Regions from separate parts of the Klebsiella oxytoca genome, predicted to be linked through region 1. Evidence: predicted binding sites of a transcription regulator. Region 1 holds the regulator's gene; the other holds the start of a gene.

Evidence for each region. Region 1 encodes CRP, which controls carbon source genes, mostly activating them, when cyclic AMP is high. Its sites were predicted from a motif close to ATGTGANNNNNNTCACAT; they were not measured.
Region 2: a site for CRP is predicted at 1,671-1,688, ahead of GJ746_RS19665 (PTS sugar transporter subunit IIC). Genes of this name have one in related genera too.

The regions. Positions count from the first base shown of each region.
Region 1 is NZ_CP046115.1:4,964,451-4,968,874, forward strand. Features, by position in the region: gene GJ746_RS23290 (YheU family protein) at 1-74, shown strand, start outside; gene GJ746_RS23295 (phosphoribulokinase) at 110-979, shown strand; gene GJ746_RS23300 (OsmC family protein) at 1,026-1,430, opposite strand; gene crp (cAMP-activated global transcriptional regulator CRP) at 1,735-2,367, shown strand; gene GJ746_RS23310 (YccS/YhfK family putative transporter) at 2,419-4,424, shown strand, end outside.
Region 2 is NZ_CP046115.1:4,221,438-4,225,861, forward strand. Features, by position in the region: gene GJ746_RS19660 (maltoporin) at 1-107, opposite strand, end outside; gene GJ746_RS19665 (PTS sugar transporter subunit IIC) at 328-1,599, opposite strand; gene GJ746_RS19670 (PTS sugar transporter subunit IIB) at 1,774-2,088, shown strand; gene GJ746_RS19675 (PTS sugar transporter subunit IIC) at 2,098-3,420, shown strand; gene GJ746_RS19680 (PTS lactose/cellobiose transporter subunit IIA) at 3,444-3,758, shown strand; gene GJ746_RS19685 (ROK family protein) at 4,260-4,424, shown strand, end outside.

The DNA.
Region 1 (4,424 bases):
GAGAAGCCGTGCTGGTGTGGTCAGAGCTGCACGAGACGGTCAACATCATGCCCCGCAAGCAGTTTCACGGCTAAGGCGGCACACACTATCGTTTATCCTGGGAGTAGTTATGTCTGCCAAACATCCGGTGATTGCCGTCACGGGCTCCAGCGGCGCGGGAACCACGACCACCAGCCTTGCCTTTCGCAAAATTTTCGCCCAGCTAAATCTGCATGCCGCCGAAGTAGAAGGCGATAGCTTTCACCGCTACACCCGTCCGGAAATGGACATGGCGATCCGTAAAACACGCGATCAGGGTAAACATATCAGCTACTTTGGCCCCGAGGCCAACGACTTCGGCCTGCTGGAACAGACCTTTGCGGAATATGGGCTCAGCGGCAAAGGTCAGTCGCGCAAGTATTTACATACCTATGATGAAGCCGTGCCGTGGAATCAGGTTCCAGGAACCTTCACGCCCTGGCAGCCGCTGCCCGAACCAACTGACGTTCTGTTTTATGAAGGGCTGCACGGCGGCGTGGTTACGCCTCAGCATAATGTCGCTAACCATGTTGACCTGCTGGTCGGCGTGGTGCCGATCGTCAATCTTGAGTGGATCCAGAAGCTTATCCGCGACACCAGCGAACGCGGGCACTCTCGTGAGGCGGTGATGGATTCCGTCGTCCGCTCAATGGAAGATTACATCAACTTTATCACCCCGCAGTTTTCGCGCACCCATCTCAACTTCCAGCGTGTACCGACGGTGGATACGTCCAACCCGTTTGCGGCTAAAGCCATCCCTTCGCTGGATGAAAGCTTTGTCGTCATTCACTTTCGGAATCTGAAAAATATCGATTTCCCCTGGCTGCTGGCGATGCTGCAGGGTTCATTTATCTCACATATGAATACGCTGGTGGTTCCGGGCGGAAAAATGGGACTGGCGATGGAGCTTATTATGGCGCCGCTGGTCGAACGGCTGATGGAAGGCAGAAAAATTAGCTAAGAAGCCAATCCCGGCAGCACGATTGCACTGCCGGGGTCCGGTCGCTTTACCCTTCGATGACTTCATAAGAGTGGGTAATGTTTACCGCTTTCTCCAGCATCAGCGCCACCGAGCAATATTTTTCCGCCGACAGGTCGACAGCGCGGGAAACGGCTGCATCTTTCAGCTCTTTACCGGTCACAATAAAATGCAGGTTGATATGGGTAAACAGACGCGGCGCTTCTTCGCGACGCTCAGAAGTCAGCTTAACTTCGCAGTTGGTAACGTTATGCCGACCCTTCTGCAAAATGGACACGACATCAATCGCGCTGCATCCGCCCGCCGCCATTAGCACCATTTCCATTGGGCTCGGCGCTTTATCCCCGGAATTGCCGTCCATCAGAATCTGGTGACCGGAAGCCGACTCACCGATGAAGGTTAACCCTTCAACCCACTTCACTCGCGCTTGCATAAATTTAACTCCAGGTCTGTAATTTTCCTGACAGATTACGCGCACATAACATTTCTCGCAACGGAAGGCGACCTGGGTCATGCTGAAGCGAGACACCAGGAGACATGCAGCGAAAGCTATGCTAAAACAGTCTTGATGCTACAGTAATACATTGATGTACTGCATGTATGCAGAGGAGTTCACATTACAGGCTGCAGAAAACTTTCAGCCGGATTCCCAGGTACAGGGATTCAATACGATTGCATGCCCGGATGCCGTGTTGTGTCGGCACCCGGAGATAGCTTATAACAGAGGATAACCGCGCATGGTGCTTGGCAAACCGCAAACAGACCCTACCCTTGAATGGTTCTTGTCTCATTGCCACATTCATAAGTACCCATCAAAGAGCACGCTGATCCACCAGGGTGAGAAAGCAGAAACGTTGTACTACATCGTTAAAGGCTCCGTGGCTGTACTCATCAAGGATGAAGAAGGTAAAGAGATGATCCTCTCTTACCTCAACCAGGGCGATTTCATCGGTGAATTAGGCCTGTTTGAAGAAGGTCAGGAGCGTAGCGCCTGGGTACGTGCGAAAACCGCATGTGAAGTGGCCGAGATCTCCTACAAAAAATTCCGTCAGCTGATCCAGGTAAACCCGGATATCCTGATGCGTCTATCTTCGCAAATGGCACGCCGTCTGCAGGTTACATCTGAGAAAGTGGGCAACCTTGCCTTCCTCGACGTTACCGGTCGTATCGCTCAGACGCTGCTGAATCTGGCAAAACAGCCGGATGCGATGACCCACCCGGACGGTATGCAAATTAAAATTACTCGTCAGGAAATCGGTCAGATCGTCGGATGCTCTCGCGAGACCGTGGGTCGTATTCTGAAAATGCTGGAAGATCAAAACCTGATCTCCGCGCACGGTAAAACTATCGTCGTCTACGGTACCCGTTAAGTCGGTAAAACGGCGTATTGCCAGACAATACGCCGTTTTTGTTTTCTCCCCATGTGGCGCAGGCTGATTTACCACCCTGAAGTCAACTATGCACTGCGGCAAACGCTGGTGTTGTGTCTGCCGGTCGCCATTGGTCTTCTGTTTGGCCATTTACAGCAGGGGCTTCTGTTTTCTCTTGTTCCCGCCTGCTGCAACATTGCCGGGCTGGATACGCCGCATAAACGTTTCTTCAAACGTCTGATTATCGGCGGCTGCCTGTTTGCTGGCTGTAGCCTGATTGTCCAGCTCCTCCTGCTGCGTGAAATCCCGCTGCCGATTATTCTCACGGGCCTCGCGCTTATCCTCGGCGTCACTGCCGAAATCAGCCCGCTGCATGCCAGGCTGCTGCCAGCCTCGCTTATCGCGGCTATCTTTACTCTGAGTCTCGCAGGCAATATGCCGGTCTGGGAGCCGCTGCTGATCTATGCCCTCGGCACCCTGTGGTATGGCGTTTTTAACTGGTTCTGGTTTTGGCTATGGCGCGAACAGCCGCTGCGCGAGTCCCTGAGCCTGCTTTACCGGGAATTAGCCAACTACTGCGAGGCTAAATACAGTCTGCTTACCCAGCATACGGACCCCACCACATCTCTGCCCCCGCTGCTTAATCGCCAACAAAAGGTGGTGGATCTGATTACCCAGTGCTATCAGCAGATGCATATGCTGGCGGCCAATCAGCGCAGCGATCACAAACGCCTGCTGCGCGCTTTCCAGGTCGGGCTGGACCTGCAGGAGCATATTTCCGTCAGCCTTCATCAGCCGGAAGAGGTACAGAAGCTGGTGGAACGCAGCCACGCTGAAGCGGTGATCCGCTGGAGCGCACAAACCGTTGCCGCCCGCCTGCGGGAACTGGCGGACGATCTGCTCTACCATCGCTATCCTCGGCGCTTTCAGATGGATAAGCAGATCGGTGCGCTGGAAAAAATCGCTTCGCAGCATCCGGATAATCCTGTCGGGCAGTTTTGCGCCTGGCACTTCAGCCGTATTGCCCGGGTTCTGCGCACCCAGCGCCCGCTTTACGCGCGGAATCTGATGGCGGATAAAACCCGCCGTCTGCCGCTGCTGCCGGCGTTGAAAAACTATCTGTCGTTTAAATCACCGGCGTTACGTAACGCCGCTCGGATCAGCGTTATGTTGAGCGCAGCCAGCCTGATGGGCAGCGCGCTGCACCTGCCAAAACCCTACTGGATCCTGATGACGGTGCTATTCGTGACGCAAAACGGCTACGGCGCGACGCGGGTACGCATTGTCCACCGGGCTGCCGGGACGATAGCTGGATTGTTAATAGCCGGACTGACGCTGCACTTTCACGTCCCTGAAGGCTATACGCTGACCGCGATGCTGTTCATTACGCTGTTAAGCTATCTGATTATTCGCAAACATTACGGCTGGGCAATGGTCGGATTTACGGTCACCGCGGTTTATACCCTGCAGTTGCTCACCCTGAACGGCGAGCAGTTCATCATCGCCAGACTGATTGATACCCTGATTGGTTGTTTGATCGCCTTCGGTGGAATGGTCTGGCTATGGCCGCAGTGGCAAAGCGGCCTGCTGCGCAAAAATGCTCACGATGCGCTGGAAGCCGATCAGGAGGCCATCAGGCTTATTCTTAGCGACGACCATCAGGCACCGGCGCTGGCCTATCAGCGAATGCTCGTCAATCAGGCGCACAACGCGCTGTTCAACTCGCTGAATCAGGCGATGCAGGAGCCCGGCTTTAACTCGCACTATCTGGAAGATATGAAGCTGTGGGTGACGCATAGCCAGTTTATTGTCGAGCATATCAATGCCATGACTACTCTGGCGCGTGAGCACAATATGCTGACGCCGGCTCTGGCGCAGCGTTATCTGGAGTCCTGCGAAATTGCGCTACAGCGCTGTCAGCAGCGGCTGGATACCGACGGGCCGGGCAGCGCAGGAGATGTGAATATTATGGAAGCGCAGGATGCCGAGGTTCCTCGCGGCCCGCTCAGCACAATGGAGCAGCATTTGCAGCGCATCCTCGGACACCTGAACACCAT
Region 2 (4,424 bases), 740 kb from region 1:
ATATAGCCATGCAGCATAAAATCGTACTTCGGATCGGCGCTGGCGCAGTCGCTCATCACCACAAGGGCCAGTAAAGACAGAGGTATTGAATGATTTAGCCTGATCATTTTTTTTCCTTGGTTATTTTTTATTAACACTGCCTGAGAACGGGAGGAAATTTACGGATCTAAATTGGAAATGTACATCCACAAATGGAAAGCGCTTTCCGTAATTGCCGGATGAGTTCACAAATTTCAAAATAGCGGGCGAATATTCGTGAGGTACGTCACATAATTCAGCGGAAATAAAAAAGCCCGCGCGCGGCGGGCTGATACAGGGGGAGAAAACTTAGCGTTCTGCGTCGGCGAGCTGGCGTTCGTAGACTTTAAAGAACGGTCGATAGAGCATCCATGCGTTAAAGATGGCGAACAGGCACATGCATAAATTCTTCCAGCTGCCGTTGGCTGACCATGCCGCGCCGAGCGGCGCCGGCATCGACCACGGCAGCATCGCCACCGCCCGATCGAGAATCCCCAGCTGGGTTAAATACCATGCGATACAGGCATTTATCAGCGGTACAAAAATAAACGGCAGCAGAAAAACCGGGTTCATGATAATCGGAAAACCAAACAATATCGGCTCATTGATATTAAAAAGCGAAGGTAGCAGACCAATTTTGCCCACACTTTTTAGCTGCCGCGAACGGCTGCGCATCGCCATAAAAACCAGCGGCAGAGTGGAGCCGATACCGCCGATCAGCAGATAAAAATCCCAGAATCCCTGCAGGTAAATATGCGGCAGCATAGCGGAACCGGCGGCCAGCGCCTGCTGGTTTTCAAACAGATAGGTCATCCAGAACGGGTTCATAATCCCGGTAATGATCAGCGCGCCGTGAATACCGACAAACCAGAGTAAGTTGCAGATAAACAATGAGATTAGTACTGCGGTTAACGTATCGGAAGCCACTACCAGCGGCCGCACCGCTTCGCTTATCAGCTCTGGTAAAATTCGCCCGGTGCTTTGCAACAGCAGCGCGTTAATGACGCTGATGGAGAGCATCACCACCAGCAGCGGGATCAGCAGCTGAAAGCCGTTGCGGGTCATCACCGGCACCTCTTCCGGCAAGCGGATGCACCAGCCTTTTTTGTAGAAAAAGCGCACGATTTCAATGGAGTAAGCACTTGAAATCAGAGCGGTAAAAATCCCCATCCCGCCAAGATAAAGATTGGCCGCGCCGTTGCCGCGAAAGCCGATAAACAGCAAAAACCCCAGGCAGCCGGTTAACCCGCAGAGCCGCTCCGGTAGCCGGTACTGCTTGGCAAGACTGGCGCTGGCGCCAAAGGCGACAATCAGCGCCACCAGTCCGATAGTGAGCTCAAAGGTCGGCAGCAGTATCGGCCGCAGCTGGAGATAGAACTGCCCGAAAGCCGATGTACCGTCGATGGAAACGGGTGGAAACAAAATCGGCACCAGCAAACTTCCGACAATCACAAACGGCATCGCCAGCGCAAAGCTGTCGCGCATCGCCGTAATGTGGTTATTGCGCGTCAGAACGTTGGCCAGCGGCGCCAGCCGCTGCTCGATAATGTCGACGACAACATTCATCAACTGAATGTTCATAGCCCTGCCTTTTAGAATAGTGATGTCGCCAGGATGATCGCGCACTACTGAGTAAAGTAAAAGCCCGCCATAGGTGATCGTGGTCACAATAAATAAATCCACAAACGGAAAGCGCTTTCCGTTTTAAATCCATTATGGCTATAGTCGGCGCATCCAACTCATCAGGAGCGATATATGAAAAAGATAATGTTGTGCTGTTCTGCGGGCATGTCCACCAGCCTGCTGGTGAAAAAAATGATCGCCGAGGCCGAGCAGCGCGGGCTGCCGGTGGAGATCAACGCCTTTGGCGTCGCGGAGTTTGACCAGCAAGTGGGTCATTACGAAGTAGTTCTGCTGGGGCCGCAGGTGAAATACATGCAGAAAGATCTGCAGAAACAGGCCGATAAATACGGGATCCGCGTAGAACCCATCAACATGATGGATTACGGCATGCAGAAAGGCGGCGCCGTACTGGATTTCGCGCTTTCCCTTATCGATAACAAAAATTAAGGAAAGATCATGAGCACTCTGTACGCGAAGCTGATCGCCGTGATTGAACAGAAGATCACGCCCATGGCGGGGGCGATCGGCCAGCAAAAATACGTCACCTCCATCCGCGACGGTTTTATTACCGCCCTGCCCTTTATGATCGTCGGCTCGTTTTTGCTGGTGTTTATCTTCCCGCCGTTTTCCCCGGATACGACGTGGGGCTTTGCCCGTGCCTGGCTACAATTTTCGCTCGATCATCGCGATGCGCTGATGCTGCCGTTTAACTTCAGCATGGGGGTGATGACGCTGTTTATCGCCGTCGGGATCGCCGCAAGCCTGGCGAAGCATCACAATCTGGATTCGCTGACCGCCGGGATGCTATCGCTGATGTCGTTTCTGCTGGTGGCCGCGCCGCTGAAAGATGGCCAGATCTCTACCGCCTACTTCTCCGGCCAGGGGATCTTCACCGCGATTCTGGTGGCGATTTACTCCACTGAGCTGTACGCCTTCCTCAAACGCCACAACATTACGATCCGTCTGCCGCCTGAAGTTCCGGCAGGCGTGGCGCGCTCGTTTGAGATCCTGATCCCGGTACTGGCAATCGTGCTGACGCTGCACCCGCTGAACCTGTTTATTGAAGCGCAGCTGGGAATGATCATCCCGGAAGCAATTATGTCGCTGGTGAAACCGCTGGTGGCGGCCTCCGATACCCTACCGGCGATCCTGCTGTCGGTGCTGGTGTGCCAGGTGCTGTGGTTTGCCGGCATCCATGGGGCGCTAATCGTGACCGGCATTATGAACCCGTTCTGGATGGCTAACCTGTCGATCAACCAGGCGGCAATGGCTGCGGGTACCGCAATCCCGCATATCTATGTCCAGGGCTTCTGGGATCACTATCTGCTGATCGGCGGCGTCGGTTCCACCCTGCCGCTGGCGCTGATGCTGCTGCGCAGCAAGGCCATACACCTGCGGACGATTGGCCGGATGGGCGTGGTGCCGGGCGTATTTAACATCAACGAACCGATTCTGTTCGGCGCGCCGATCATCATGAACCCGCTGTTCTTCCTGCCGTTCGTGCTGGTGCCGATGGTCAACGCGACCCTGGCGTACTTTGCGCTGAAGCTGGACCTGGTCAGCCGCGTGGTGTCGATGACGCCGTGGACGACTCCGGCCCCTATCGGTGCTTCCTGGGCAGCGAACTGGAGCTTTAGTCCGGTAATCATGTGCCTGATTTGTATGGCGACGGCGATGGTGATGTATCTGCCGTTCCTTAAAGCCTACGAAAAACAGCTGCTTGAGCAGGAGCACGCTAACGCGGTGGCTCAGGCCGAAAGCGCGCCGCAGTCCGCATAATTTATACTTTTCAGAGGGTTGTCATGGAATTAGAAGAACAGGTAATGGGTATCATCATCAACGCCGGACAGTCACGTAGCCTGTGCTACGAAGCGCTGAGCTGCGCTAAAGCGGGGGATTTCACCGCCGCTGACGAGAAGATGAAAGAAGCCGCGCATTTTGCCCGCGAAGCGCATCTGGTGCAGACCCAGCTAATTGAAGCCGATGAAGGCGAAGGGAAAACTAAAATGACCCTGGTGATGGTTCACGCCCAGGATCATCTGATGACCTCGATTCTGGCGAAAGAGCTGATTGGCGAACTGATCGCCATTTACCGTTCGCGACCGCTGCACGCGTAGGGTTCCTCCTCTCCAGGAGAGAGGAGATGACATAGCTCGGGTAAGGCGTTTACGCCGCGACCCGGGAAGACGGTAAATTCGCATGCAACCTGGCTGGCTTCCCGGCTCGCGCTGCGCTTAGCCGGGCTACCTGGACTGCACGCGTAGCTCCCTCCCGGAGAAAACCTGCTGGCAGCGCGGATGACGTAGCTCGGGTAAGGCGTTTACGCCGCGACCCGGGAAGACGGTAAATTCGCATGCAACCTGGCTGGCTTCCCGGCTCGCGCTGCGCTTAGCCGGGCTACCTGGACTGCACGCGTAGCTCCCTCCCGGAGAAAACCGGCTGGTAGCTCGGGTAAGGCGTTTACGCCGCGACACAGGAAAACGGTAAATTCGCATGCAACCTGGCTGGCTTCCCGGCTCGCGCTGCGCTTAGCCGGGCTACCTGGGCTGCGCGCGTAGCTCCCTCCCGGAGAAAACCGGCTGGCCCCGGGAAATCGTCCACCACTATTAAGGATAACCATGCTACATCTGGGTTTAGATATTGGCGGCACCAAAATGGAAGCCGTCCTGCTCAACGCGGCGGGCGAATGCGTTTATCGCCAGCGTCGCCCAACGCATAAAGAGAGCTATCAGGCGTTTATGCAACAGCTGCTCGGGCTGATTGCGACCGTCCGCGACTGGAGC